2 regions of the Streptosporangium sp. NPDC049644 genome follow, and region 2 is predicted to be linked to the other one. Evidence: riboswitches for the same ligand, from Rfam matches in the RefSeq annotation. Region 2 holds a riboswitch; the other holds the start of a gene.
The links. A riboswitch is a leader RNA that binds a small molecule or an ion and turns the genes downstream of it on or off. The one in region 2 is predicted to bind cobalamin.
Positions count from the first base shown of each region.

Region 1: linked by a shared signal. The riboswitch ahead of AB0J58_RS05110 (CbtB-domain containing protein) and the one ahead of AB0J58_RS15800 (ABC transporter substrate-binding protein) in region 2 are both predicted to bind cobalamin.

Region 1 is NZ_JBFAOJ010000006.1:79,221-93,738, reverse strand. It holds gene cobN (cobaltochelatase subunit CobN) at 1-1,013, shown strand, start outside; gene AB0J58_RS05130 (cobyrinate a,c-diamide synthase) at 1,118-2,509, opposite strand; gene cobO (cob(I)yrinic acid a,c-diamide adenosyltransferase) at 2,503-3,105, opposite strand; gene AB0J58_RS05120 (putative cobaltochelatase) at 3,107-5,176, opposite strand; gene AB0J58_RS05115 (CbtA family protein) at 5,226-5,951, opposite strand; gene AB0J58_RS05110 (CbtB-domain containing protein) at 5,961-6,149, opposite strand; cobalamin riboswitch at 6,180-6,312, opposite strand; gene AB0J58_RS05105 (transposase) at 6,542-7,705, opposite strand; gene AB0J58_RS05100 (hypothetical protein) at 7,840-8,250, opposite strand; gene AB0J58_RS05095 (ABC transporter ATP-binding protein) at 8,244-8,960, opposite strand; gene AB0J58_RS05090 (DUF4132 domain-containing protein) at 9,325-11,667, shown strand; gene AB0J58_RS05085 (alpha/beta hydrolase) at 11,728-12,954, opposite strand; gene cobF (precorrin-6A synthase (deacetylating)) at 13,197-13,949, opposite strand; gene AB0J58_RS05075 (hypothetical protein) at 14,032-14,518, shown strand, end outside.
Region 2 is NZ_JBFAOJ010000023.1:11,939-26,456, reverse strand. It holds gene ligA (NAD-dependent DNA ligase LigA) at 1-966, shown strand, start outside; gene AB0J58_RS15840 (alpha/beta hydrolase) at 959-1,879, opposite strand; gene AB0J58_RS15835 (PhzF family phenazine biosynthesis protein) at 2,521-3,351, shown strand; gene AB0J58_RS15830 (BlaI/MecI/CopY family transcriptional regulator) at 3,597-3,977, shown strand; gene AB0J58_RS15825 (M56 family metallopeptidase) at 3,977-4,876, shown strand; gene AB0J58_RS15820 (iron ABC transporter substrate-binding protein) at 5,244-6,293, shown strand; gene AB0J58_RS15815 (iron ABC transporter permease) at 6,422-7,933, shown strand; gene AB0J58_RS15810 (ABC transporter ATP-binding protein) at 7,930-8,997, shown strand; gene AB0J58_RS15805 (NUDIX domain-containing protein) at 9,028-9,522, opposite strand; cobalamin riboswitch at 9,754-9,950, shown strand; gene AB0J58_RS15800 (ABC transporter substrate-binding protein) at 10,120-11,316, shown strand; gene AB0J58_RS15795 (iron ABC transporter permease) at 11,382-12,392, shown strand; gene AB0J58_RS15790 (ATP-binding cassette domain-containing protein) at 12,389-14,194, shown strand; gene AB0J58_RS15785 (hypothetical protein) at 14,194-14,518, shown strand, end outside.

The DNA of each region.
Region 1 (14,518 bases), on a different contig from region 2:
GCGACGACGTGGCGGAGGTGCTCGCGCTGCTCGGCGTGCGGCCGGTCTGGGATGAGGCGTCCCGCCGGGTCAGCGGCCTCGAACCGGTCCCGCTCGCCGAACTCGGCCGGCCCAGGATCGACGTGACCGTCCGGATCAGCGGCTTCTTCAGGGACGCCTTCCCGCACGTCGTCACCATGCTGGACGACGCGGTACGGCTGGTCGCGGGCCTCGCGGAGGCCGCCGAGGAGAACTACGTGCGGGCGCATGCCGACGCCGACCTGGCCGCGCACGGCGACGAGCGGCGGGCCACCCTGCGGATCTTCGGCTCCCGGCCGGGTGCCTACGGCGCGGGCCTGCTGCCGCTGATGGAGAGCGGGAACTGGCGCGACGACGCCGACCTGGCCGAGGTGTACGCGGTCTGGGGCGGCTTCGCCTACGGCCGCGACCTCGACGGGGCACCGGCGCGGCAGGACATGGAGAGCGCCTACCGGCGGATCGCGGTGGCCGCGAAGAACGTCGACACCCGCGAGCACGACATCGCCGACTCCGACGACTACTTCCAGTACCACGGCGGGATGATCGCCACCGTGCGGGCGCTCACCGGCCGGGCGCCCGCCGCGTACGTGGGCGACAGCACCCGCCCGGACGCGGTGCGGACCAGGACCCTGCACGAGGAGACCGCGCGGGTCTTCCGCGCCCGGGTGGTCAACCCCAACTGGCTGGCGGCGATGCGCAGGCACGGGTACAAGGGCGCGTTCGAGCTGGCCGCCACCGTGGACTACCTGTTCGGCTACGACGCCACGACGGGCGTGCTGGCCGACTGGATGTACGACAGGCTGGCCGCGACCTATGTCCTGGACCCGGAGAACCGGGCGTTCATGGCCGCCTCGAACCCATGGGCGCTGCACGGCATCGCCGAGCGGCTGCTTGAGGCGGCCGACCGGAAGATGTGGGAGCACCCCGACCCCGAGATCATGACGGCCCTGCGGGAGGCGTACCTCAGCATCGAGGGCGACCTGGAGGACCGCTGACCCGCTCCGGCCATGCCTGAGCGGGTCAGGTGCCCCGGACCGAGAGCGGGTCGCCATCGGGCGATCGGCCGGCCCGGGGCGGACGCCCCGAGGGTGAGGGCGGTTCAGGCGATGGCCGCGACCAGGCGTTCGGCCAGTTCGGGGCTGCCGGCCCAGTGCAGGTGCAGGTAGGAGGCGGCCAGCAGGGGCTCGGCGAAGCCGTCGGCCGCGCCCCTCCAGCGGAACAGCGGCGGCGTCGCGTGCCCGGGATCGGTGGCCGTGCGGTGGAACTCGTGGCCCCGGTAGCGCTCGCCCTCGCGGGTGAGCACGGACTTGGCGGTCGCCACGGCGTCGCGGTAGCCCAGCGTGAGCCGGCCGGTCATCGTCGCGGTGATGTCGAGCCTTCCGCACATGGGATGGCCGTCCAGCTCGCGCGCCAGGTAGAGCAGCCCGGCGCACTCGGCGACGATCGGGCCGTCGAAGGCGGCCACCCGGCGGCGGAGCGGCTCGTTGGCGGACAGCTCCGCCGCGTACATCTCGGGGAAGCCGCCGCCGATGACGACCGCCCCGGCGTTCTCTGGCAGGCGCTCGTCCCCGAGCGGGTCGAAGGTCACCACCTCGGCCCCCGCCGCCGCGAGCAGCTCGACCTGCTCGGCGTATCCGAAGGTGAACGCCGCCCCGCCCGCCACGGCGACCACCGGCGGCACGCCGTACGGGGCCACGGGCCGGGCGGGGGGCCAAGGGGTCGTCGGATGACTTTCGGCCGAGGCGGAGGCGAGGGCGGAGGTCAAGGCGGAGGCCGGGGTCCAGGGGGGCGCGGGTAGCGGCGGCGCCGAGCGCGCCAGGGCCACCAGTCCCTCCAGGTCGCAGGAGCCGGCGACCAGGGCGCCCATCCGCTCCACCGCCGCCACCGCGTCCCCGCTGCGCTCGGCCGCCGGGATCAGCCCGAGATGGCGGGAGGGGGTCGCCACCCCGTCCACCCGCGGGATCACGCCCAGTACCGAGATGCCGCTCTCGTCCAGCGCGGCGCGGCAGATCTCCTCGTGCCGCGACGAGCCGACCCGGTTGAGGATCACCCCGGCCAGCCGGACCCGGGTGTCGAAGGAGGCGAAGCCCTGCACGAGCGCGGCCACCGACCTGCCCTGCCGCGCGGCGTCCACCACCAGGACCACCGGCGCGCCGATCAGCCGGGCGACGTGCGCGGTGGAGGCGAAGTCCCCGCTCCCGGCACCGTCGTACAGGCCCATGACCCCCTCGACCACGGCGATGTCCGCGTCCCGCGCACCGTGCAGGAAGAGCGGCGCGACCCGGTCCTCACCGGTCAGCCAGGGGTCGAGGTTGCGGCCGGGGCGCCCGGTGGCGAGTGCGTGGTAGCCGGGGTCGATGTAGTCGGGTCCCACCTTGTGCGGGGAGACGCGCAGGCCCCGCGCGCGCAGCGCCGCCATCAGGCCGGTCGCGACGGTGGTCTTCCCGCTGCCCGAGGACGGCGCGGCGATCACCAGTCGCGGCACTACCATTCGATGCCCCTCTGGCCCTTCTGCCCGGCGTCCATCGGGTGCCTGACCTTCCCCATCTCGGTCACCAGGTCGGCGACCTCGACCAGCCTCGGGTCGGCGTCCCTGCCGGTGATCACGACGTGCTGGTTGCCCGGCCGCGCGGTCAGGGTGGCGACCACGTCGTCCACGTCCAGCCAGCCCCATTTCAGGGGGTAGGTGAACTCGTCGAGCACGTAGAAGCGGTAGGTCTCCGCGGCCAGGTCGCGCCTGATCTGCGCCCAGCCCTCACGGGCGTCGGCGGCGTGGTCCTCCTCGCTGCCCGGCCGCTGGATCCACGACCAGCCCTCGCCCATCTTGTGCCAGGTCACGCTGCCGCCCTCGGCGGACTCGCCGAGCACCAGCAGCGCCCGTTCCTCGCCGATGCGCCACTTGGCCGACTTGACGAACTGGAACACCCCGACCGGCCAGCCCTGGTTCCAGGCGCGCAGCGCCATCCCGAAGGCGGCGGTGGACTTCCCCTTACCCGGCCCGGTGTGCACGATCAGCAGCGGCCGATTGCGGCGCTGGCGCGTGGTGAGCCCGTCCTCGGGCACCGTGTCCGGCTTGCCCCGCGGCATCTCAGCCCGCCTTCCGGTAGTCGGTCCTGTGGTCACGGACGAGCCCGCCGAGCCCGCCGCCCTCCGCCGGCGCGTCGAGCCGTACGACGGGCGCGCCCAGTCTGGCCGCCAGGTCGAGGGCCAGACCGAGCCGCACCGGACCGCTCTCGCAGTCGACCACGACCGCCGCCGTACCGGCGAGCAGCGCGGCGGAGGGCGCCACGTCGGGCCCCGAGGTGGCCCGGCCGTCGGTGACCACCACGAGCAGCGGCCTTCTGGCCGGGTCGCGCAGCCGTTCCACCCTGAGCACCTCGGCGGCCCGGCGCAACCCGGCGGCCAGCGGGGTGCGACCGCCGGTCGGCAGCTCCCGCAGTCGCGCCGCGCCTACCTCGACCGAGGAGGTCGGGGGCAGCACCAACTCCGCCGTGGACCCCCTGAAGGTGATCAGCCCGACCTTGTCCCGCCGCTGGTAGGCGTCGAGCAACAGGCTGAGCACGGCCGCCTTGACCTCGCGCATCCGCTGCCGGGCCGCCATGGAACCGCTCGCGTCAACCACGAAGAGCACGAGGTTGCCCTCCTTGCCCTCGCGGACGGCCTCGCGCAGATCGGTGTCACGTACCAGCAGTCCGGGGCCACTGCGGCCGCGCTCGCGCTGGTACGGCGCGGCGGCGCGGAGCGTCGCCGACAGGTGCGGCCGCTGGAGCCTCCCGGCCGGAACCCGCGATCCGGTGGTCCGCCCGTTGGAGGTCCGGGCCCGCGACCGTCGGCCCGAGGCGCCGTCGCCCAGCCCGGGGACCTGGAAGGGGCGCACCCGGTACGGTTCGGCGGCGGCGACCACCCGCTCGGCGGCGGGATGGCCCGGCTGGTCACCGCTCTCGTCCGAGGCTGCGCCGTCGTCGCGCGAAGCCGCCTGGCCGCCTTCACCGGAAACGTCCCGCGCCGGGTTTTCCACCGATCCGCTCTCCGGCGCGTCCCCGGAACCCATGGGGCCGTCCGAGCCATCGGGACCATCCGAGCCGCCGGGACCGCCGGGGTCGTCGTCCGGCCCATCCGGTTCGTCCGGACTGTCCGGGTCGTCGCCGCCGTGTTCCGCCAGCAGGTCGTCGAGCCGTGACTCGTCGAGGCCCGGCGCGTCGAACGGGTCCCGGCGGCGGCGGTGCGGCAGCGAGAGACGGGCCGCCGCGCGCACGTCCTCGGCCGTGACCTCGGCGCCGCCGCGCCAGGCCGCGTGCGCGATGGCCGCGTTGGCCGTGACCAGATCGGCCCGGAGCCCGTCCACCTCGAAGGCGGCGCACACCGCCGCGATCTGGCGCAGCCGGACGTCCGGCAGCACGACCTTGGTGACCCGCTCCCTGGCCTCGGCGATCCGCCGCGCCAGGGCCGCCTCCTGTTCCGCCCACCCGGCGGCGAAGGAAGCGGGATCGGCGTCGAAGGCCAGCCGGCGCCGTACCACCTCGGCCCGCTCGTCCGGATTCCTGGACGCACGCACCTCGACGGTCAGCCCGAAACGGTCCAGGAGCTGTGGCCGCAGCTCGCCCTCCTCCGGGTTCATCGTGCCGACCAGCAGGAACCGCGCCGCGTGCCGTACCGAGACCGATTCGCGCTCGACGAAGCAGGTGCCGAGCGCGGCGGCGTCGAGCAGCAGGTCCACCAGGTGGTCGTGCAGCAGGTTGACCTCGTCGACGTAGAGGACACCTCGATGCGCGGCGGCGAGCAGGCCCGGCTCGAACGCCCTGACCCCCTCGGTGAGCGCGCGCTCGATGTCGAGCGCGCCGACCAGCCGGTCCTCCGACGCGCCGACGGGCAACTCCACAAGTACGGCCGGACGTTCCTGCCCTTGCTCGCCCGCGCCGTGCGGGCCGTCGGGGCAGGCCGGATCCGGCTCGGCCGGGTCGCAGGAGAAGCGGCAGCCGGCGATCACCTTGACCGCGGGGAGCTGTGCGGCGAGCGCGCGGACGATCGTGGACTTGGCGGTCCCCTTCTCCCCCCGGACCAGCACACCGCCCACCCGTGGCGAGACCGCGTTGAGGATCAGCGCGAGCTTGAGGTCGTCGAGGCCGACGACGGCGCTGAACGGATAGGCACCGATCACGAGGTTTCTTTCTGCGAGATCCTGTTGACGTGTCCGGCCCGCCGAACGTTCAGTTCGGGGCCGCCGCGAGCGCGTCACGGCGAACGACGCGCTGCACGGCGATGCCGTACAGGACGCCGATGGCCGACCAGAGCACGAGTTGGGTGCCGAGGGAGGACACGCGGAAGTCCCACAGCAGCTGGGCGGGGAAGCCGTCGGGCACCTCGTTGACCGCCGGCAGCACGAGCAGGGTGACGATCACGGGGACCAGGAAACCGGCCGCGCCGGCGAGCCAGGGCCTGGCCGGCACCTTGCGGGCGCAGGCCACGCCCACCGCCACGGACAGCAGGCCGATGGCGACCAGGACCAGGTACAGCGTGGTCCGGCTGCCGATGGTGTCCGGGTCACCGACGGCGGGCGGGTTGGCCGGGTACTTGACGAACGGCACCAGCACGATCGCGACGAACGCCGTGGCGGCCATCATCGCGGCCAGCACCGTGTCGGAGCGGGGGCCGATCCGGCCGCGCAACCCGGCGAAGACCAGCGAGAAGATACCCCCCACGGACATGCCGTACAGGGCCAGGGCGAGGAAGAGCCCGGCCTGCTGGCCGGACCGGCTGACCAGGGCCTCCTCCCCGTGGGAGTGCCCGACCTCGGTCTGGGCGTGGGCGGCGGCCTCTTCGAGCGCGATGGCCCGGTCGATGTTCGGCTCGCCCAGCAGGTAGGCGAACGCCGCGGCGATCAGGCCGGCGACCAGCCCGACGAGCAGGCCGCGGAGCAGCAGGGTACGTATCACGGCGCGCGTCTAGTGGCAGGGAACGCCGAGCAGGTGGCGCCCGTCGTGCATGAGTTCGTGCAGATAGTCGCCCGCCTGCGACACCACCCCCTGGTCGAAGGTGACCAGGTAGGCCACCAGCAGGAGCAGCGGAACCGCCACGAGCCAGCGGGCCAGGTGGGAGAGGGGAACGGGCTGAGCAACGGACAGCTCACGCATGAGTAGCCTCCTTGGGGATGACGCGTCCCGACATGTGAGGACGCGGCGGCCAAGTAACCTGGCTCCCGGAACTCACGTTCCGGATACAGTGGCGCGACCGCACCGGCTTCTCACCGGACTTCCCTCGGACCACCGCGAAATCGTCCGCAATGTAACCTTTTTTAGAGCGGGCCGTCAATGTGGGGTGACCTGTCACGGCACCGCGGACGCCGTTCCAGTCGGGTGTCCCCCATCTCTCCAGCGGAACGCACCGCGCGGGCTGCGTCACCGGCAGCCCTCGAATGACTCACGTGGTGGCACCGGTATCACCAGGCGCCCTTGATCAGGTCTGTCAGCTTCTCGGCCGTAAACAACCGAGCATGCAGCTCCTCGCCGTCGATGGGTTCGACGGTTCAGGCCGCGTCGTCGGCAGCGTGACTCACTGCCCAGCCCGCCACCCCGCGCGAGGCGATGTTGCGGGCCGCGTTGACGTCGGCGTGCTCAGCGAAGCCGCACGACGTGCAGGAGAAGGTCGCCTGGCCGGGCCGGTTCCTCTTGTCCACGTGCCCGCAGGATGAGCAGGCCTGCGAGGTGTAGGCCGGATCGACGTGGACAACGGCGACGCCCTGGCGGGCGGCCTTGTAGGCGATGAAGGAGCCGAGCTGGTGGAAGCTCCACGAGTGCAGCGTGACCCGCTGGGGCTTGCGGAGCCGTACCCGGTCACGGATGCCCTGAAGGTCTTCCAGCGCGATGCCTTGCCCGGTGCGTGCAGCCTCGGTCACGATCTGCTTGGCGATGATGTGGTTGGTGTTCGCGGCGAACCGGGCCTCGGCCCGGCGACGCCGCTTCAACAGCCGTTTGGCGGACTTGGTCTGCTTGGCCTGCAGACGGCGGCGCAGCTCGCGGTGGCGGTGGCGGACCGCGTTCAGGCCCTTGCCGCTGTGGCGAACCCCGCCACTGGTGGTCGCGATGTTGACGATCCCCAGATCCACCCCCAGGAATCCATCCGGGGCGGCGACCGACCGGTCGGGAATGTCGCAGGTGGCAATCAAGAACCACATACCGTCGCGGTACAGCAGGTCCGATTCGCCCTTGCGGTGGGCGGCCAACGTCTGGAGTTGCTCGGCCGAGGCGGTGAACGCCACGTTCTTCATCCGCCCGCGCGTGGTCCAGATGCTCACTGTGCGCGCCTCCATCTGCCAGGACAGGCAGCGGTCGTCGAACGGCTGGGCCGCACCGGGGCGAAAGACGATCGGCGTGGCCAGGGCCCGCTCGCGCCGGACGGAGCCGGGCCTGCCCAGGTTGCCGTTGCGGACATTGGCGTGCAGCGTGGCGTAGGCGTCGGTGACCTTCTTGACGACATGCTGCGCGGCCTGAGCCGCCAGCCGGTAGTCGTCCTTGATCTGCCCGTAAGCATGCTTGCGCAGGTCGTAGTTGCGAAACACCCGCCGCTGGTGGGCGAGCGCTGAGACCCAGGTGGCCGCGGCGTTGACCGCGCACAAGGTCGCCTCCAGCGCCGCCGCCTGCTCGGGCGTCGGCAGGAGTCTCGCCTGCACCACCAGCTTCACAACGCCCAAACTATCCTTTGGCTCATGTCACCGTGATAGGAATCCGACCTGCGCCGGGGCCGAACCGTTGTCCGCACGCTGCACGCGCATTCGGTCTTCACACCCGGGTATCGGTGCGGGGTCTTCACCGGCGAACCGCCGCGTCACCGTGAAGAGATCATGATCGAGGCGTGTGGCGGCTTCGGCGCCCGGCTTGTTGAGTTCAACGGCGAGGCGGTGCCGAGTACGGCCAGCAGCATGTGCGCGGCCCACTGGGCGCCGAAGATCATGGTGGAGGAGGCCGGGGTGGCGCGCAGCCGCTTGAGCACGTGGCGTTCGCGGTACTGGGCCAGGGTGGCCGGCAGGACGACCAGGGAGGCCAGGCCGACGACGAAGACGCTGAGCATCGGGACGACGGCGTCGATGACAGGCAGCCCGCCGGGCAGCGTGCCGCCGTTGCGCATCTTCACCCACAGGATGACCACGGGGAAGGCCAGCGCGAAGAAGGCGGCCATCGGATCGCGCACGGCCAGTTTGAGTTCGATCGCGATGACGTTGCCGAGTCCCTTCAACACACGGTCCTCTCGATGAGTGCGAAGTAGGCGTCCTCGAGGGAGTCGGCGTGACTTCTGTCGATGAGCTCGCCGGGGCTGCCCTCGTGGACGACACGCCCCTGGTCGATTACGGCGATGCGGTCGCAGAGGGCCTCCGCCTCGTCCATGAAGTGGGTGACCAGCACGACGGTGACGCCGCGGTCGCGCATGTCGCGGATCAGTCCCCAGGTCAGCCGGCGGGCAGCGGGGTCCAGGCCGGTGGTCAGCTCGTCGAGGAAGACGACCTCGGGGTTGCCGACCAGGGCCAGCGCGATGAACAGGCGCTGCTTCCAGCCGCCGGACAGCCCCGCGAAGCGGGCGCGCTTCTTCTCGGCCAGTCCCCATTCCTGCATCAGTGCGCGCCAGTCGGCAGGCTTGTCGTAGAAGGAGGCGTACATCCGCAGTGCCTCGCCGACCTTGATGGCGTCGGGCAGGGCGGCTTCCTGCAGTTGGGCGCCGATGCGCTGGAGCAGCTCACGTCGCCGGGTCCGCGGGTCCATGCCGAGCACGCGCAGGGTGCCGCCGTCGGGCTTGCGCAGTCCGGACGCGCACTCCACCACGGTGGTCTTGCCGGCTCCGTTGGGGCCGAGGATGCCGAAGATCTCGCCTCGCTCGACCGTCAGGGTGACGCCGTCCAGCGCCCTGTGTGTTCTGTAGCTCTTCTGCAGGCCGTTGATCTCGATGACTGCCATGTTTCGAGAATCCCCGCTCCGCCGGATCTCCGTAATCCACCGAATGGTTGATGGCGGCTGCCCAACCTGCGGGACGACGCTTCAGGCCGCTGATCAGGCATGGTCACGGTTGTGGCCGCCGTCATCTCGATCATCATGGCCCGGATGTGCGGCCTGCCGGGTTCGTGACCGCGCCGGCGGATGCGCCGCGAAAAGGTTCGGGGCCGACACCTCACCCGCGTCAGTGAGCGGCCGATCCGAATCGGACGAGGAGGCGGAAGCGGCTTTAGTGGAGATATGTCCGAATTACGACGGGGGGAATCTGTCGGTTCCGACTGATATCCATGATCACCCAGCGTTTCCGACTCATCAGTGGAGCCATGTCATGACGTCAGCGGGCAGATGGGACCACATGGACCTGGCCACGAGGGCCGCCTACCAGCGGTTCGACGAGCTCACCGAGCAGGGACTCGACCCCGGCCCCGGCGTCGACTGGCGGGTCTACGGCACCTACGCGCAGATGAGGCTCTGGCTGGGGCCGGAAGGCGGCCACGACTACGACGAGCGGGTGCTGCGCGTGGTCCGGTCGGTGGCCGAGCGCGACATCGACTTCACCTACCGGGAGGCGCACCACCTCATGGGCCGGGCGGAGTACTGGGTGCGGCAGGGGCACACCCGCTACGAGGAGCTGTTCCGGATCCCGCTCGCGGCGGCCCGCCGGTTCGACTACCAGCTGCGCCGGGACCTGCTGCGCTGGCTGACGTCGGGACCGTGGCTGAAGGACGCGCGGGCGCTCCTGGCCGAGCAGGTGACCGAGCTGCTCACCGAACCCGCCGAGCACGGCCCGGCCGGGGTGGTCCGGACCGAGATCGGGGACACCGACCACTTCGCCCGCATACTGGCCGAGGAGTACGGCCCGCGCCTGGTCGAGGTGCTGCCGCTGTTCCGCCACTGGAACACCGCCCGCTCGACCAAACCCAGCGCCCGGTGGCTCAGGAACGCCGCGCGGATGCTCACCCCCGGCGCGGTCGCCCTGGTCCGTGAGCTGCTCACGCGGCTGGTGGCCTACCGGGGCGGAGACTGGGTCGTCCGCTATGACGACGAGGAGTGGCCGGACAAGGTCTTCCTCAAGGAGCACACCATCGTCGTGGTGCGCGGCATCCTGTGGACCTGCCAGGTCATCGACGAGCGCTGGGTGACCTCGCTCGTCACCGACGTCGCGATGACCTGCGGCACCGGCAGCAACGGGATGGGCTCCACCTGCCGCTGCGAACCCGTCACCAACGCCGCCGTCGGTGTCCTGGCCCGCAGGGGCGGCCTCGACGTGATCGTCCCGCTGTCCAGAATCCAGGCGAAGGTGCGCGCGAGGTCCGTACAGAGGAATCTGAGCCTCGCCCTCGACGCGGTGGCCGGCGAGAACGGGCTGACCCGCGAGCAGCTGCTCGACCGGACGGTCCCCACCTTCGGCCTGGACACCGACGGCGTCCGCGAGGAGAAGATCGGTGACTACCGGGTCAGGCTGTGCGCCGACGTGCCCGCCCTGCGCTACGTGAACGCCGCCGGCAAGACCGTCAAGTCGCTGCCGAAGGATCTGCGCGCGGAGCTGTCCGATCTGCGGGCCATCCTGAAGGAGCTCAAGCTGACGCAGGCGGCCGAGCGGTCCCGCCTGGAACAGGCGATCGTCCATGAACGGACGTGGCACTGGCGCGAGGTGACCGAGTACTTCCTCGACCATCCCGTCACCGGCCCCTACGCCCGCGCCCTGGTCTGGCAGATCGCCGGCGGCCCGGCGGCCCTGCCGGTCAAGACCGCCGACGGCTGGGAACTGGCCGGCCACCGCCCCGCCCCCGACGCCATGGCAGGCCTGTGGCACCCGATCCACGCGACCGCCGACGAGGTGGCGGCGTGGCGCGACCGTCTTCTCGAAGGTGGTGTACGCCAGCCGTTCAAGCAGGTCTTCCGCGAGCTCTACCTGCTGACCCCCGCCGAGGAGCGGACCGGCACCTTCTCCAACCGTTTCGCCGGCCACATTCTGCGCTACGGCCAGGCCCGGACCCTGCTGGGCCAGCGCGGCTGGACCGGCCGGTCGATCGGCAACTGGGACTACGAGAACGGCGGCGACCAGGGCGAGGTGGTGCGCGACCTGGCGGGCTGGCAGGCCCGCTGGGCCATGCACATCGTCTCCGCCCCCGGGGCCGAGACCACCATGCTGTGCGCCACCGAGAGCATCACCTTCCACCGCGACGGGCGACCGGCGTCGATGGCCGATCTGCCGCCGCTGGTGCTGTCGGAGATCCTCCGCGAGGCTGACCTCGCCGTGGGCGTGGCCTCGGTCGCCCGCGACGACCAGGCACTGATCGGCCACGAACGCTACTGGCGCTCCCACGGCTTCGGTGAGCTGACGGAGACGGCCAAGACCCGGCGCGAGGTGCTGGCGCGGCTGCTGCCGAAACTGAAGATCGCCTCCCGGGTGGAGCTGACCGACAGGTTCCTTCTTGTACGAGGTGATCTGAGGACGTACAAGATCCATCTGGGGTCGACGAACATCCTGATGGAGCCCAACGACGCGTACCTGTGCGTCGTCCCGGCGAGCGGGCGCGCGGCCGGATCGGTGTTCCTGCCGTTCGAGGACGACGGGGGGACGCTGTCGGTGATCCTTTCGAAGGCGTACCTCCTGGCCGACGACACGGCGATCACCGACCCGACGATCACCCGGCAGCTCGGCTGAACGACCACTCGGACACCGCTGCCATGGGTGATCATCGGCCTGGAGCGCAGGCGTTCAACATCAGCAGTTCTTGGCCGAAGGTGCGCAGAATCGGACCTCGGGGTAGCGCGGAGAGGGCTTGTCCAGCAGGGGCTGCGGCTTGCCGCGCAGCTGCAGGTCGAAGAAGGCGGCGACGTACTTGCGGGTGATGTCCATCGAGCGGGTTTCCTTCAGGCCGCCGCCGAGGTCCACACCGAGCTGCTGGAGCAGCATGTCGTAGTCGGTGAAGGACGGGTGCAGCGCCCCCTTCACCACCAGCCAGCGTTTCCACCCGGTCAGGTGCTCCCAGTCACGTTTCCAGGTGCTGTCGTCCGAGGGGGCGCCCATCAACATGAACGGTCGCGCCAGTCCGCTCCTGGGGATCGGGAGGAACATGCTGCCGTCCATGTTGATCCCAGCGCGCACCCGGGAGTCCTTCGACATGGTCTCCGGGGCGGCGGCCCCTCCGATGGACTGGCCCGCCATCGCGATCCGGGCCGGATTGATCAGGGCGCTGCCCTTCCACTTGGGCCGCGGACCGGTCAGCTGGTCGAGCACGAAGGGGATGTCGATCGCCCGGCTCCGGATCACCTTTTGGCCGAAGTCGTCGTCGTTGACGTTCGCGCAGGCGGCGCAGGTGGCGACCCGCCCGTCAGGGAAGGTGGTGGCGAAGTTCTCGTAGGTGTGGTCGATGCCGGCCACCACATACCCTCTGCTCGCCAGGTCCTCGGCCAGACCCGTGAGCGAACTGCGAGGCCAGGTGAAGCCGGGCGACAGCACCACGAGTGGCAGACTGCGCCGGCGCCCCGACGGCTCGGCGTCGGTGAAGGCGTTCGTCCGCGTCCGGCTCAGCCCCTCTGGCGGTATGTTCTCCAGTTCCTTGATCCCCGAGCCCTTCAAGAGCAGCTCCGACTCCTTGGGGGTGACGTACGGCGCGCGCCGCCCGGCGCGCGCCGCCGTCGGGTACCACAGGGAGACCATGAGCTCCCTCGTCTTGGCCGCGGGGACCCACGGGTCGGAGCGGGAGGTGTCCGTCAGATGCAGGGACGTCGTGCCGACCCGGTGAGGGCCGGTCGGCTTCGGGAGATACGGCGTGCCGGGTGCCGCGGCGGCGGGAGCCGACGCCCAGACGACGGAGGTCGTGAGGGCGAGCAGTCCCACGACGGCGGCCAGAAGTACGGGCCTTCTTCGCGTTGGGCAGGGGTTGTCGTGTGCCATGGAGTCGATCTTGCGGTTCCGGATCGGCGCCGGCATCGGCCGCGAGTCCATGACCTCCTCGGCCGAAAGGTTGATCTCTAGAGGTGGGGCCGTGACTATTCGGGTTCTTATCTCCGACGGCCGGCAAACCGCTCGGTACTCCCGAACTGAGATCAACTAACCGTACTTACAACCCTATGTCGGTGCGCTGACCTGCTGGTTCGACGCTTGGCGTCAGTGCTGGCGAGCAGAGTCCCGGCTCCCCGATACCGGCCGGACGTGCGGCGGCCGGTGCGGGCCGCCGCGACGAACGCTCAGCGAGACACCCGGCGGAGCAGGTAGGTGTCCATGATCCAGCCCTTGCGTGCCCGTGCCTCGGCACGCAGCTCGCGGATGCGGTCGGCGACCTCGGGCACCGGTCCGGCGACCAGGATCTCGTCGGGGGTGCCGACGTAGGCACCCCAGTAGATGTCGAAGTCGGCGCCCAGGTCGGCGAAGGCGCAGTGCGCGTCCAGCATGACGACGACGTCGTCGGCCGAGGGCCCCTCCTCGGCGAGACGTCTGCCGGTGGTGACGTGCACCGGCCGGGCGACCCTGGTCAGGCTGACGCGATGCCGGGCGGTGAGCGCGGACACGCTGCTGACACCGGGAATCACCTCGTGCTCGAACCGGACCGAGCCCCGCTGGTGAATCTCCTCGACGATGGCCAAAGTGCTGTCGTACAGGCCCGGATCGCCCCACACCAGGAAGGCCCCCGTCTGCCCCTCGGCGAGCTCGTCGCGGATGAACCGCTCGCAGACGTCGGCGCGGCGCGAGCGCCAGTCCTCGACCGCGGGCGCGTAGTCGGGAGTGGTCCGGTCCCGTGCGGGATCACCGGCCTCGACGATCCGGTACGGCGGGCGGGCGTGCGCGTCGACGAGGTCGTGCCGCAGCTGGACGAGGTCGTGTTTGGCCTCGCCCTTGTCCAGGACGAAGAACACGTCGGTACGGGCGATGGCCTTGACCGCCTGGAGGGTGAGATGGTCGGGATCACCGGCACCGATACCGATGATGAGGATTCGCTTCACCCGACAAAGTCTGCCCGTACCGTTTCCAGATCCGGCACAGGGGCCCCAAGTGGTGGCGCAGACAACAGCAAGAGCCTGCCAAGTGGCGAAGACGATCCTTGGCACGTCAACCTCCCCCGACCGGCACTTCAAGGAACGTTCCATGCGCAAGGTCTTCCTCGGCTCCGCCGCACTCCTGCTGCTCGCCGTGATCGCCCAGTTCTACCTCTCCACCTTCGGTGCCTTCGAGCGCCCCACCCCGAGCCCGGGTGCCTCCAGCGCCATCACCCCGCACGCGATCAACGGGGTCGCGGTGATCCCGGTGCTCTCCTTGATCACCGCGATCGTCGCCGCGGCGGCCCGCGCCGGCGGCAAGATGATCTGGCTGAGCCTCGTCCCGCTGGCGGTCGTGCTGGGCCAGCTTTTCGTGATCTTCCCGCTGGTCGAGCTGTCCGGCGCCACCAAGGAGCAGACCAACACCTTCGCCCACATCGTGTTCGGCTTCCACGCGGTCCTCGGCCTGGTGCTGCTCTGGGCCTCCGTGGTGATCTTCCGCGAGGCGAGGGCCCTGGCCGGGGCCGCCGCCCACG
Region 2 (14,518 bases):
ACCCGCCGCGGCCTGATGCTCGGCGACTCCGTGGTCGTCTACAAGGCCGGAGACGTGATCCCCCGGGTCGAGGCGCCGGTCGTGCACCTGCGCACCGGAGCCGAGCGGCCGATCGCGATCCCGCAGGTCTGCCCATCCTGCGGCGACGCGATCGACGCCTCCCAGGAGCGGTGGCGGTGCGTACGCGGGCGTGCCTGCCGCGCGATCGCCTCCATCGGCTACGCGGCCGGTCGCGACCAGCTCGACATCGAGGGCCTGGCCGAGAACCGCATCCAGCAGCTACTGGACGCCGGGCTGATCGCCGACTTCGCCGACCTGTTCTATCTGACCCGCGAGCAGGTGCTGGGCCTGGAGCGGATGGGCGCCACCAGCACCGACAACCTGCTGGCCGCCATCGAGCGGGCCAAGGCGCAGCCGCTCAGCAGGGTGTTCTGCGCGCTGGGCGTGCGCGGCACCGGCCGGTCCATGAGCCGCCGCATCGCCCGGCACTTCGGCAGCATGGACGCCGTCCGCGCGGCCGACGCCGAGGCGATCCAGGCAGTGGAGGGCATCGGCCCGGAGAAGTCACCGGTGGTGGTGGCCGAGCTGGTCGAGCTCGCCGATCTCATCGACAAGCTGGTCAAGGCCGGGGTCACCATGACCGAGCCGGGCTGGACGCCACCCGCCGATCCCGGCGCCGACGTCGACCCCGGTGCCGAGCCGGGCGGCACGTCCGGGCTGCCGCTGGCCGGGATGTCCGTCGTGGTCACCGGCGCGATGAGCGGGGCGCTGGAGGCGCTGACCCGCAACCAGATGAACGAGCTGATCGAACGGGCCGGAGGCAGATCCTCCTCCAGCGTCTCGAAGAAGACCAGCCTGCTGGTGGCCGGGGAGAAGGCCGGCTCCAAGCGGGCCAAGGCCGAGAGCCTGGGCGTGCGGATCGTCGGCCCGGAGGAGTTCGCCGGCCTCGTCGGCCCGTTCATCTGACGCGGAGTCCTGGGACGGTCACTGATCGGTCCCGTTGGCCGATCCAGTCCGCGACGCGGCGCAGCAGGGTGGTGGCGACGGGGGGCGGGGTGGCCGACAGCACGGTGGCGTGGAAGGCGTGGGGCATGCCGTCGTAGATGTCGAGACAGACGTTTCCTCCGGCGGCGGAGGCGGCTTCGGCGAAGCGCCGCGCGTCGTCGAGCATCACCTCTTTCGAGCCCACCGCGAGCAGCAGCGGCGGCAGCCCGTCGAGTTCGCCGTGCAGGGGGGACTGAGGCGCTCGGTCCGGCTGTGCTCCAGCCAGGTACTGGGTACGGACGTGGTCGAGTACGGCCCGGTTGACGAAGTCCTGGCCGTCGTTCGCGTCGATGGACGGGCTGGACAGGGTGAGGTCGGTCTGCGGGGAAACGGCCACCGCCCCCAGGGGGAGGGGATCGCCCGCCTGCTTGAGCACGAGCAGCGCCGACAGCAGCAACGTGCCCCCGGCGGACTCACCCGCCAGGATGATCCGTGAGGCGGGCACGTCCTGGTCCAGCAGACTTCGATAGGCGGTCACCAGGTCGTCGAGTGCGGCGGGATACGGGTGGGCGGGGGCGAGACGATAGTCCACCGCCAGGACAGGGCGGCCGGTCGCTCGGGACAAGCGATAAGCCATGACCTGTTCCATGTGGGGGTTTTTGTATTCGAATCCGCCCCCGTGGACGTAGACCGTGACCCCCGTCTCGGTCGCCACTAGGCCCGCCGGGTGGCGGGGCGCGCTGACCCAGGCGCCGGAAATGCCGCCGGTGTGCGGCAGGACGGGCGTGAGGTCGGCGTCGGCGGGCAGGACGGGGGGACGGGACCGCAGGGTCCCGAGCTCCGCCAGAGCCGCGGCGCTGTCGTCGGGCGTGGTGGGGATGTGTGTGACGTTCAAAACGCGATCCTTCCGCTGTGCGGACGACGGGGTGAAGCTCGTTGACGGGACAGACCCGGTGACGAGAGCGGTCACCGGATGGCGTGCGGCCGGTCGGCCCTGGGTGAAGGCACCGATGGCAGCGTGGTGGCGACCCGCTTCCCGCGGCCCGGCCGGCGCGTTCGGCGAGCGGCACGATGCCACTGGAACGGCCGGCACCGGCTGGTCCGGCTGGTCCGGCTGGTCCGGCTGGTCCGGGTGGTCATCGCGCCGGGATTCGGGACCGGTCGCCGTTCTTTGTGGTCCAGGTGTGCTTCCGGCTCCGCTGTGGGCCGGTCGGCCTCGGCGGGGAGAGCCCCGGGGCTGGGTCCGCCGCGGGCGTGGAGCCTCGAAGGGCACCCGGGGCAGTGGGCTGTCGGATTCGAGAGGAGCTCACGTGCGAAAGCGGTGCTCAGCACCATCGGATGCGGGAACGGCGCGCGGGCGCGATGCGGTCAGGCGCAGCCTGTGAAGTGAGAGGTCACGACATCGTCCCTTGGTCCGGCGCCTCCATGCCACCGCCGTCCTCCCGGCCGGCGACACGCGACGTGGATCATTACAAGCCCCCGCCGTGAACGTTGTCAAGGCGTGGACACGAGGCCCGGGGTGGCATACTCGGCGGCATGCCGCGCCCCTTCCGGCAGGTCGACGTCTTCACCACCACTCCATATCGGGGTAATCCGGTCGCCGTCGTGCTCGACGGGAGAGGGCTGACCACCGAGGAGATGCTGGGGTTCGCGCGCTGGACGAACCTGTCGGAGACCACCTTCGTGCTGCCGCCTAGCGTGCCCGGCGCGGACTACCGGGTGCGGATCTTCACACCGGGTTCGGAACTGCCCTTCGCCGGGCACCCGACGCTGGGCACCTGTCACGCCTGGCTGGCGGCGGGCGGGACGCCGAGCGGGGCCGACGTGATCGTCCAGGAGTGCGGGGCGGGGCTGGTGCCGGTGCGCCGGACCGGATACGGGCTGGCCTTCGCCGCGCCGCCGCTGCTCCGCTCGGGACCGGTCGAGGAGCCGGTGGTGGAGCGCGTCGCGCGGATGCTGGGCATCGGCCGTGCCGAGATCCTGGACGCCGAGTGGGCGGACAACGGACCCGGCTGGGTGGCCGTCCTGCTGGCGAGCGCGGACGAGGTGCTCGCGCTGCGGCCGGGGTTCGTGGATCTCGACGTGGGCGTGGTCGGCCCATACCCCGAGGGGTCGCCGGAGGCGTTCGAGGTGCGGGCGTTCTTCCCCAAGGACGGTGCCACGGTCGAGGACCCGGTGACCGGGAGCCTGAACGCCTCGCTCGCTCAGTGGCTGCTCCGTACCGGCCGCGCCGAGGCACCGTATGTGGCGAGCCAGGGGACGGTCCTCGGGCGCGCCGGGCGTGCCCACGTCTCCCGGGACGCCGACGGGACGATCTGGGTCGGCGGCGGCACGATCACCTGCGTCACGGGCGAGGTCGAGCTGTAGAGCGCGCCCGTCGCGACGTCGGCCCGGCGTACGGGTCGACACGATCCCGAGGTCCGGCATCGGGGCCGGCGATTCGTCCCGGCGCGGGATCGCGTCGTGGCACGCGGCGGGTTTCGGACTCGGGACGAGTGCCGGCTCGTCGGTCAGGCGCTTCCGCGCTTCCGTGAAGGCAGGGGTGTCCGGGACGATCGGCGTGCCGTCGAGGCCGCTCTTCGGCTGGTGAACGGGGCCGCTAGGCTCATCCGATGAGCCCTCGCCGATCCCCGGGTGTCCTGGAAGCGGAGATTCTCACCGTGCTGCACGAGGCGTCCGGTGCCCTGTCTCCGGGTGAGGTGCGCGGCCTGCTCGGTGACAAGGGGGGTGGCGAGCTCTCCTACAGTGCCGTGGTGACCACCCTGACCAGGTTGTACGACAAGGGCATCGTGACGCGCGAGCGGTCCGGGCGGGCCTACCGCTATGCCACGCCCGCCGACCCCTCGGGGCTGGTCGCCTGGCGGATGAGCCGGCTGCTCGATGCCGAGGCCGACCACGCACCCGTCCTGACGCATTTCATCTCCGGGCTCTCGACCGGTGACGAGGAGCTGGTCCGGCGACTGTTGCTGAGGGAAGACGGGAACGGAACCTGATGATCGACCATTTCGTCCTGTCGACGCTCGTCGCCCCCGCGGCACTGGTCGTCTCGATGGCCGCGCTGGTCGACCGGCAACAACCGGCGGCGGCGACGGTGGCCTTCATATCCTCCGCCGTCGTGGTCGCGGCCGCGAGTTCGGTGAGCGTGATGGCTGTCTCGATCCATGCCGTCCTGCTTCTCGTCCAGGGTGAACCGCTGGAATGGCCGTACTGGGTCGCTCTCGCCTTCCTGGTGACCGCTGTCGCCACCCTCGCCGGCGGCGCCCGGCGGGAGCGGCGATCGCTGTGCGCGGCCCGTGAACAGGCCGCGGCTCTTCCCGGTGATGACGTCGTCGTGGTGGTGGCCGAGGAACGGCCGGCCGCCTTCACCCTCCCCGGGCGGCCGGGCCGGATCGTGGTGACCCAGGGCATGTTGAACGCTCTCGACGAAGAGAACCACGCGGTGGTCATGGCGCACGAGCGCGCCCACCTGGCCGGGCATCATCACCGGTGGCTGTTGGCGAGCCGGTTGGCGGTCGCGGCGCACCCGTTCCTGTGGCAGGTCCGCCACCTGGTGGGATACCTGATCGAGCGCTGGGCCGACGAACAGGCGGCCGAGCAGATCGGTGACCGCAGGGCGACAGCCCGGGCGATCGCCATGACGGCCCTGCTGTCTCACGATGACGGGGCGCCGTCCGGGGCGGTGCCGTTCCTGGCCCGGCGAGGTCCCGGGCCCGTCCCGCGCCGGATCGCCGCCCTGCTCAAACCACTGCCCGGCCCGCGCGGTGCCTTCCTGCTCGTGGTTCCCGTCCTGGTGGCAGCGGGATCGGTGGTGTGGACCGGAGAGGCCATCGTCGACCTGACGCAGCCCGGCGGCCCCTGCACCGGTGGTCTCAGCGCCGAGCGTCCGCGGTGAGGTGACGCCGGACGTCGATACCCGCCGCCGACTTCACCAGGGCGGGTATGGCGATGACCCGCTCGTCCTCCAGCCGCCGGAGGCGACCGGCCCGTTGCACGCGAGCGGCCCGGTGAAGGTCGGGGCACCATCTCGATGACCGTCCCGGGAGACCCGCTCTCCTCGCCGCGAAGAACGTGCGTGGCCGGTGGTCCCCAGGTGACCGCGGACACATGGGGAACCCGCGCGTGGTGTCGCAGCGTCGCAGGCCAGATGCCCTACGGTGCCCATCGGGCCCCCATAGAAGACCCTTAGGTTAGCCTCTGCTAACTTCTACAGCGATGTAGTTGTAGCCGGGGCTCTTCTCCGGGACCGAAGGAGTACCGCAGTGCCGACATTCCTCCCCAAAACTGTGCTCGCACTGGCCGCCACCGGTGTTCTCGTCCTCGGGCTGGCCGCGTGCGGTGAATCCACGGACACCGCCGACCCGACGGCCGAGAAGAAGATCACCGTCTACAGCGGGCGCAGCGAGTCGCTGGTCAAGCCTCTGCTGGACAAGTTCACCGCGCAGAGCGGCATCGCGGTCGAAGCCCGTTACGCCGCCACCGCGGCCATGGCCACCCAGCTTCTCGAAGAGGGGGAGAGGTCACCGGCGGACGCCTTCTTCGCCCAGGACGCCGGCGCGCTCGGCGCCGTGGCCAAGAAGGGCATGTTCGCGCCGCTGCCGGCCGCCGTGCTCGACCAGGTGCCGGCCACCTATCGGGCCAAGAGCGGGGAATGGGTCGGTGTCACCGCCCGTTCGCGGGTGCTGGTCTACAACCCCGACCTGGTGCCCGCCGACCGGCTGCCCACCTCGGTGTTCGACCTCACCGATCCGGCCTGGAAGGGCAAGGTCGGGGTGGCCCCGACCAACGCGTCCTTCCAGGCGTTCGTCACCGCTGTGACCGTGCAGCATGGAGAGGCCAAGGCCAAGGAGTTGCTGGCCGGGCTCAAGGCCAATGACCCGCAGATCCGTGAAGGCAATGGCCCGATCCTGGAGGAGGTCGACTCCGGCAAGCTCGCCGTCGGCCTGATCAACCACTACTACCTGGGCGAGCTGGCCAAGGAGAAGGGGGCGACGCCTGACACGCTCACCGCCAAGCTGCACTTCTTCCCCGACGGCGACAGCGGCGCCCTGGTCAACGTGGCGGGTGTCGGCGTGCTGAAGAAGGCCGCTCAGAATCCTGACGTGCAGGCCTTCGTCACCTACCTGCTCAGCGCCGAGGCGCAGAAGTACTTCGCCGAGGAGACCTTCGAGTACCCCGTCATCGCCGAAGCCGCATCGCCCGCAGGAGTGCCCGCGCTGAAGGACCTGAAGGTTCCCGCGGTCGACCTGAACGACCTCGACCAGCTTGAGGCGACGATCGCGCTCATCAAGGAATCGGGACTGGTCCCCTGAGAAGGTCATCGCTCTCCGCGAGGCAGAAGGGGCGCGGCGGGTCTCCGCCGCCACACCCCAGTAGCCCCACGACAGAAAGCGCGAGCCGGCCACGGGGCCGTGGCCGGTCGCCGCGGCCGGCACGGCCCGTGCTGCTCACGTCGTCCGTGGTGGCCGTGGCGGTCGCCCTGATCCCGCTGGTCTATCTCGCGGTCAGGACCGCCGAGGCGGGCGGCGTCCGGATCGCCGAGGAACTGTTGACCGGGCGGGTCGCGGCGCTGGCCGCGGGCACGCTCGCCCTGGCGGCCGTGGTGACCGCCGGCTGCCTGGTGCTCGGTGTCGGCTCGGCCTTCCTGCTCGTGCGCACCGATCTGCCGGCCCGCCGTGTCTTCGCCGTCCTGGCCGTTCTGCCTCTCGCGGTGCCGACCTACATCGCCGGTTTCGCCTGGGTGTCCACGGTGGATGGTTTCGAGGGCTTCTGGGCGGCGGCCCTGGTGCTGACGCTGTGCTCCTATCCCTATGTCCTGCTGCCGGTGGCCGCGGCCCTGGCCGGTGCCGACCCGGCTCAGGAGGAGGTGTCGCGATCGCTGGGCCACGGCGGCTGGCGCACCTTCACACAGGTGACGCTGCGCCAGATCCGCCCCGCGATCGCCGGCGGCGGGCTCTTGGTGGCGCTCTATGTGCTGTCGGACTTCGGCGCGGTCTCGATCGTGCGCGCCGACACCTTCACCCGCGCCATCTTCCTGGCGTTCGACCTCGGCTTCGACCGGACCGGCGCGCTGGTGCTGTCGACCGTGCTCGTGGCGCTGACCGTGCTCGTCCTGGCGGGGGAAGGCGCGACCCGGCGGCGCGGGGCTCGCTACGCCCGGTTGAACGGCACCCGCCGCCCGCCGGGCAGGGCCGGCCTGGGCCGGGCGCGCTGGCCCGCGGTGGCCGCGCTGCTGGCCGTCGCGGTTTCGGCTCTCGGCGTCACCGCGTTCAGCCTCGCCCGGCGGATGGCCGAGGGTGTCTCCCGCCCGGGAACCTGGCCGGAGGTGATGGTGGCCGCGGGCAACTCCCTGTGGCTCTCCCTGGCGGGGACGGCGTTGACCATGTTGCTCGCGCTGCCGCTGGGGGTGTTGAGTGCCCGTGTGCCCGGTCGTCTGTCCGCGACGCTGGAACGGCTCGGCTACCTCAGCCACTCCCTGCCCGGGGTGGTGATCGGGTTGTCCCTGGTGTTCTTCGGGATCAACGTCGCCTACCCGCTCTATCAGACGACCTGGCTGCTCGCGCTCGCCTACGCCGCGCTCTTCCTTCCGCTGGCCGTCACCGCCGTCGCCACGGCGACGGCCCAGGCGCCGCCCGTACTCGAAGAGGTCGCCCGGTCCCTGGGGCGCGGGCCGCTGGCGGTGCTGGGTACGGTGACCCTGCCGCTCACGCTGCCGGGCATCGGTGCCGGCGCGGCGCTGGTCTTCCTCACCTGCATGAAAGAACTGCCGGCGACGTTGTTGCTACGCCCGACCGGTGTCGACACCCTCGCCACTGAGCTGTGGACGAACACGGCGGTGGCCGCCTACGCCGGTGCGGCGCCTTATGCGGTGTTGCTCGTGGTGTTGTCGTCGGTGCCCACGTGGCTGCTGGCCGCGCGTACCGGGATTCTCAGCAAGGAGGTTCAGCGGTGAGCCGGTTGGAACTACGCGGGATCGTCCGGCGCTACGGAACTGTCGCGGCTCTCGACGGTGTCGATCTTACCGTGCCGAGCGGCACCCTGACGGCTGTGCTGGGTCCCTCCGGTTGCGGGAAGACGACCTTGCTGCGCTGCGTCGCGGGCTTCGAGCGGATCGACGCGGGCGAGATCGTCGTCGACGGGCAAGTGGTCGCCGGCCCCACCGCGCACACGCCGCCCCAGCGGCGCCAGATCGTGATCGTGCCGCAGGAGGGCGCGCTCTTTCCTCATCTGTCGGTACGCGACAACGTGGGATACGGGCTGAGCCGGGCCGAGCGGCGTCGTGGCCGGATCGACGAGGCACTGAGCCTGGTAGGCCTGGCCGGGTACGGCGAGCGGATGCCGCATCAGATGTCCGGAGGACAACAACAACGGGTGGCGGTCGCCCGCGCCCTGGCGCCGCGGCCTTCTCTCATCCTGCTGGACGAGCCGTTCAGCGCGCTCGACGCCGGACTGCGCGCGGAGTTGCGGCACGATGTGCGGTCCGCGCTGCGCGCGGACCGCGCGACCGGGATCCTCGTCACTCATGACCAGGGCGAGGCACTGTCGACGGCCGATCAGATCGCGGTCATGCGCGAAGGCGTGATCGTCCAGCACGGCTCACCCACGAGTGTCTATCGCTGGCCCGCCGACGCCTGGGTGGCCACCTTCGTCGGTGACGCGATCCTGCTGCCCGCACAGGCCGAGCCCGGCCACCGCGACGATCCGGCGGTGTTGAGCACCGCGCTCGGTCCGGTCGCGGTGGCCGGACTCCCTTCCGGTCACGGGGCGCTCACCGTGCTGGTACGTCCCGAACAGGTCCGGATCACCGCGCCACCGGCCCCGCAGGCCGTGATCGCGACCGTGACCGGCGATGACTTTCACGGCCACGACGCGCTGGTCACCGTGCGCCTGCGCGACGGCACGCACGTCACCGCGCGAATACCGGCTCCGGCCGACCCGATGGCCACCGGCACCAGGGTCGGCGTCCAGGTGGAGGGCACCGGCCTTGCCTGGCGTGTCCCGGAGCCCGCCGAGTAGCCGGACAGGTCGCCCCGCCAGTCCGTGCCCCTAGTGATCGTTTCGTTCGAAGTACTTCGCCACGATCCTGGTGTGCAGCGGTAACGCCAGTTCCCTCGGCCCGTCGATCAGCAGCCACTCCGTCGTCTCGGCCGTGGACGTGACCGGCGGGAGGGCGGCCGAAAGGGTCCTCGGCCCCAGAGCGAAGATCAGTACGGTGCCGTCGGGGGCGCTGAGCACGTCGAGGAGGCGCACCTCGTCCGCGTCGACGACGATTCCCGTCTCCTCCCGGAGCTCCCGGACGGCCGCCCGCTGCCAGGACTCGCCCATGTCGACGTAGCCGCCGGGCAGGGCGAGCCCGCCCCGGTGTGGTTCGACGTCACGGCGGATCACCAGCAGGCCGTCGTCGACCGGCAGCACCATCACCGCGACCGGCAGCGGGTTGAGGTAGGAGGTGTTCCGGCAGCCGGCACAGGTGCGCGGCCAGGACTGGCCGGGGGTGAAGGCCGCACCGCAGAAGGAGCAGTGCGAGTTCCTGATCGTCACGATCGTGAGACTAGACCAGTCTCCCGTACGGAGGGGCTGACCCGCCATCCAGGCCGAGCCGAGCTGCCGGCGGTCCGCGCGAGCCAGGTGCGGGTGCTGGACGGCCCGGCGTACTCCAACAGGTCCGGGCCGCGCGTGGTACGGGGGCCTCGCCCAGATCCTCCACAGTGTGCGCGCCGGTGCTCCCGTCGAACGCGGGGAGGCACGCCGAGTCTGACAGGGGGTGCGCTCTTTGTCGTTGATGGGTGGTGTGCGAGCATGGTCGGCGTAGGCGAGCGCGGAACGAGGAAGCCGGTGTGAATCCGGCGCGGTCCCGCCACTGTGATCGGCGAGCGAATCCCGACGAAGCCACTGCCCGCGAGGGTGGGAAGGCCGGGACGAGCCTCGACCCGAGAGCCAGGAGACTCACGCGGTCGCCTCCTCGCAGAAATTGGGGCGGATCTCCCCAAGAGAGGAACGGCGATCGCCATGCCTGGACCTCGGCCTACCGGCCCTGGGCATGCTCGGCGTGCCGGACTCTCCTGGTGACCCGGCCTCCCAACCGTCGCGGAGGCCGTCGAGGAACGGCGTCCGCGGCCCGCCTTCAGGAGAGCATGCATGGGCATCCCCCGCTCGATCACCGCAGCACTGCTCGCATCCTTATTCGCCGTCGCCGCCTGTGGCACCCCGGAGGCGGCCACGCCTGCGGCCCCGGCGGCCGAGGGCCGCTGCGTCACCGATTTCGACGCGGGCCGGGACTACTTCCCGGTCAAGCAGAAGGTGGAGCACGCGACGAACTTCACGTTGACCTACGCCAAGAACTATCAGGTCCTCACCGTCAAGCAGCCCGCCCCCGGCGCCAAACCGGAGACCTACGTGCTGGTGCGGTGCGGCACTCCGGCTCCCGCGCTCACCGGTGAGCTGGCCGCAGCGGTCACCGTCGAGACCCCGATCGAGCGATTGTTCTCCGCTTCGACGACCCACCTGCCGTTCATCACCGACCTGGGCGTGCTGGAGCGGCTCAGCGGCGTTTCGTCGGCCGGGTACATCACCTCGGCTCAGGTGCTGGCCCAGGTGAAGGCCGGGAAGATCACCGAGTATGCCAAGGGGCAGGAGGTCGACACCGAGAAGGAGATCGCCGCCAAGCCGGATGTGCTGATGAGCGGCGGCACCGAGGACAAGTCCTACGGCCCGCTGCGTCAGGCCGGGATCAAGGTGGTGGCCAACGCGGAATGGCTGGAGTCCACCGCACTGGGCCGCGCCGAGTGGATCAAGGTGATGGCCGCGCTGACCGGTACCGAGGCCAAGGCCGGCGAGGTGTTCGGCAAGGTCGAGGCCGACTACACCGCCCTGGCCGCCAAGGCCAAGGCGGCCACACCGGTCACCGTGCTACCTGGCCAGATGTATGAGGGGCAGTGGTCGGTGCCCAACGGAGGCAGCTACGTCGCGGGACTGATCAAGGACGCGGGCGGCACCTACCCGTGGGCGGACACGCTGGGCCCCGGCAGCACCACCCTGGACCTGGAGGCCGTCCTGTCCAAGGCCAAGGACGCCAAGGTGTGGCTCGCCAACGTGAACGAGTGGAAGAGCCTGGCCGATGTGGAGAAGACCGACCCGCGTTATGCCAAGTTCGGCGCGTTCGAGTCCGGGAGCGTCTGGTCGGCGAACAGGACGCTCGGGCCTGGGGGCGGCAACGACTTCTACGAGCGCGGCGTCGGCCACCCGGACCTGATCCTGGCCGACCTGGTCGCGATCTTGCACCCAGACCTCGCGCCCGATCACGCCTTCACCTTCTACCAGCAGCTGACCAAGTGACGGCTCCGGCCCTCCCCGATGTTCCGGAAGCGGCCCGACGCCGCCGGAGCGTCGTCCTGGTCGTCATGGGGATCACGGTGCCGCTGGCGTTCGCGCTGGCGGTCCTGCTCGGCTCGACTTTGATCCCGCTGAACCAGGCGCTGTTCGCGCTGTTGCGTGGCACCGGCGCGGATCCGGGGGTTCAGGAGATCATCTGGACGGTACGGCTGCCGCGCGCCATCACCGCGGCTCTGGCCGGAGCGGCCCTGTCGGTCTCGGGAGTACAGCTGCAGACCCTGTTTCGCAACCCGCTGGCCGAGCCGTACATCCTGGGGGTGAGCTCGGGCGCGAGCCTGGGCGTCGCCCTGGTGATCATCGGGTGGGGCGGCGCGGCGGGCGCGTTCACCGCGGGTGTCGCGGGCCTGGGCCGCGCGGGTGTGGTGGTGGCCGCCTCGGCCGGTGCGGCCGCGGTGCTGGGGCTGGTGCTGGTGCTGTCGCGGCGGGTCAGGTCGGTGGTGACGCTGCTGATCATCGGCGTGATGGTGGGGTCGGCCGCCGTCTCGGTGATCACCTTGCTGCTGGTCTATACCGAGCCGCAGCGGGCCCAGCAGTTCATCATGTGGGGTCTGGGCAGCTTCGCCGGCACCACCTGGGGAGACCTCGGGGTGTTCGTGCCGGTCTGCGTGGCCGCGCTGGCGGGCGCGCTGGCCGGGGTCAAACCGCTCAACGCGCTGCTGCTGGGCGAGAACTACGCACGCACGATGGGTGTGCGGGTCCGGGCGGTGCGCACGCTCACCCTGCTGACCTCCTCGGTGCTGGCCGGGGTGGTGACCGCCTACTGCGGGCCGATCGCCTTCCTCGGCCTGGCGGTGCCGCACGTGGCCCGGCTGCTGCTGGGCACCGCCGACCACCGGGTGCTGATGCCCGCGGCCGTCCTGCTGGGCGCCGCCGTGGCGCTGGCGTGCTGCGTCGCCACCCAGGCACCGGGCAGCGGGGTCGTGCTGCCGCTGAACGCCGTGACCACCATCCTGGGCGCGCCTGTGGTGATCGCCGTACTGCTGCGCAGCCGCGCGGCCCGAACCGGATTGGCGGTATGAGCATGGGCTTGGAACTGCGCGGACTGCACGCCGGATACCCCGCCAGGCGGGGGCAGCGGGAGCGTCGCGTGCTCGACGACCTGGACACCGAGGCTGTGGCGGGGGAGTTGACCGTGCTGATCGGTTCAAACGGGACCGGCAAGTCCACGCTGCTGCGCACCATGGCCGGGCTCCAGCCCGCGCTGGGCGGCCAGGTGCGCGTCGACGGCGTCGGCATCGAGACCCTGGCCGCCGCCCATCTGGCCAGGAGCCTGGCCGTCGTGCTCACCGAACGCGACCTGCCGCCGCTGTTGAGCGCCCGCGAACTGGCCGGGCTGGGCCGTCACCCGCATACCGGATTCACCGGACGGCTGTCGCCCGGTGACCACGAGGTCATCACGTGGGCGTTGACCGCCGTGAACGCGGGCCACCTGGCCGACCGGGCGGTGAGTGAGCTGTCCGACGGCGAGCGCCAGCGGGTGCTCGTCGCTCGCGCCCTGGCCCAGGAACCGGCGGCGATCCTGCTGGACGAGCCGACCGCCTTCCTCGACGTCACCTCCCGGGTCTCCCTCATGGGCCTGCTGCGCCGCCTGGCCCGCGAGAAGAACCTGGTCATCGTGGTCTCCACCCACGATCTGGAGCTCGCGCTGCGGGTCGCCGACCGGATGTGGCTGATCGACCCGGCGGGCCACCTGCACACCGGCACCCCGGAGGAGCTGACCTTGCGCGGGGCGATCGGAGCCTCCTTCGACGGCAGCGAACTGGCCTTCGACGCGGCCTCCGGCATGTTCGTACTCCAGAACGGGGCCGGCGGCACCGTCCACCTCCTCGCCCAGGGGCTGCATACTCCGCTGCTGGAGCGTGCGCTGGCCAGAGAGGGCTGGTGTACGGCCGGCGGCGAGCCAGCCGAGCTGGCGGTGGAATGGACGGGCGACGGCTACGAGGCGGCCTACGACGGCACCACCCACTGGTTCGCCACCCTGCCCGACCTGGCCGCCTGGACGCGCACGGCGCGCTCCCGGCTCGCCGTCGCCCGGCCCGGACTGCTTCCTGCCGCGCCGTCGGCGGTGTCGGCCGCGGTCGCCGACGTCTCCACGATCAGCGGCTACTTCGAACTCGGAATCGGCCCGATCGGCCCGATCGAGACAGGCTGGCGACCGCTCACCGACCTGCTGGTCGACCCCGAGCCCCTGCGGCAGCGGATCACCGATCTCGCCGGACGCCTGGGTACCGATGAGCTCCGGGTGGCGGCCTCCATCCTGTTCCAGGGGCTGGCGGCCCGGCTGTGGTCACCCGTCGTCGGCGCGGCGGTAGCGCACGACCTGCTCTTGGACCTGGCCCCCTTCCGAGTCCACTGGCAGGCGGTGTCCAGCGGGCCGCTGCCGCTGCGGGCCGAGCGCCTGACCGGCTGGCAGATTCTCGACCCCGCCAGGATCGCCGAACCGCTGCACCGCAACGTGATGACCGAGTTGCTGGAGCCACTGGCGCAGGCCGTACAGGAGGTCGTGAAGATCGCCCCTGGGCTGTTGTGGGGCAACGCCGCCTCCGCCCTGGCAGGCACCGTCCGTGCCGTCGCCCGCGAACGCCCCGAGCTCACCGCGCGGGCCGTCTCACTCGGACGCGAACTGCTGGCGCTGGAAATGCTAAGGGGCAGCGGCGACCTGGTCGAGCCCGCCCCTGGCCGGCCGTTCTTCGTGCGGCGCAGCTGCTGCCTGTACTACCGGTTGCCCGGCGGCGGCAAGTGCGGCGACTGCGCCCTGATCGACCCCGAAACCCGCCGTGAGCAGTGGGCGCCGTCCCTGCGACAGACCGAAGGAGCCTGATGAGCTACACCGTCGTCGAGGAGTTCGGGGCCGGCACCCTGCACGTGTGGGCACTGCCCACCGATGAGCAGACCCTGCTGGCCCTGGTCACCGGCATCTTCGAAAAACACTGGGAGCACATCTGGTTCGGCGTGATCGTCCAAGGCGCGGCCTGGGAGGTCGCCGCGCCCAACGCACCTGAGCGGATCAGCCTGTACGACGGTTATGTCACCGTCGACTTCGGCCGCTGGCATTTTCACCTGTGCATCGGCGAGCACACCGCCAGCGGTCCTGAACTCGGGCGGATCCGCCGCTGCGCCCGCGCCGAGCTGTATCGCTCCATCG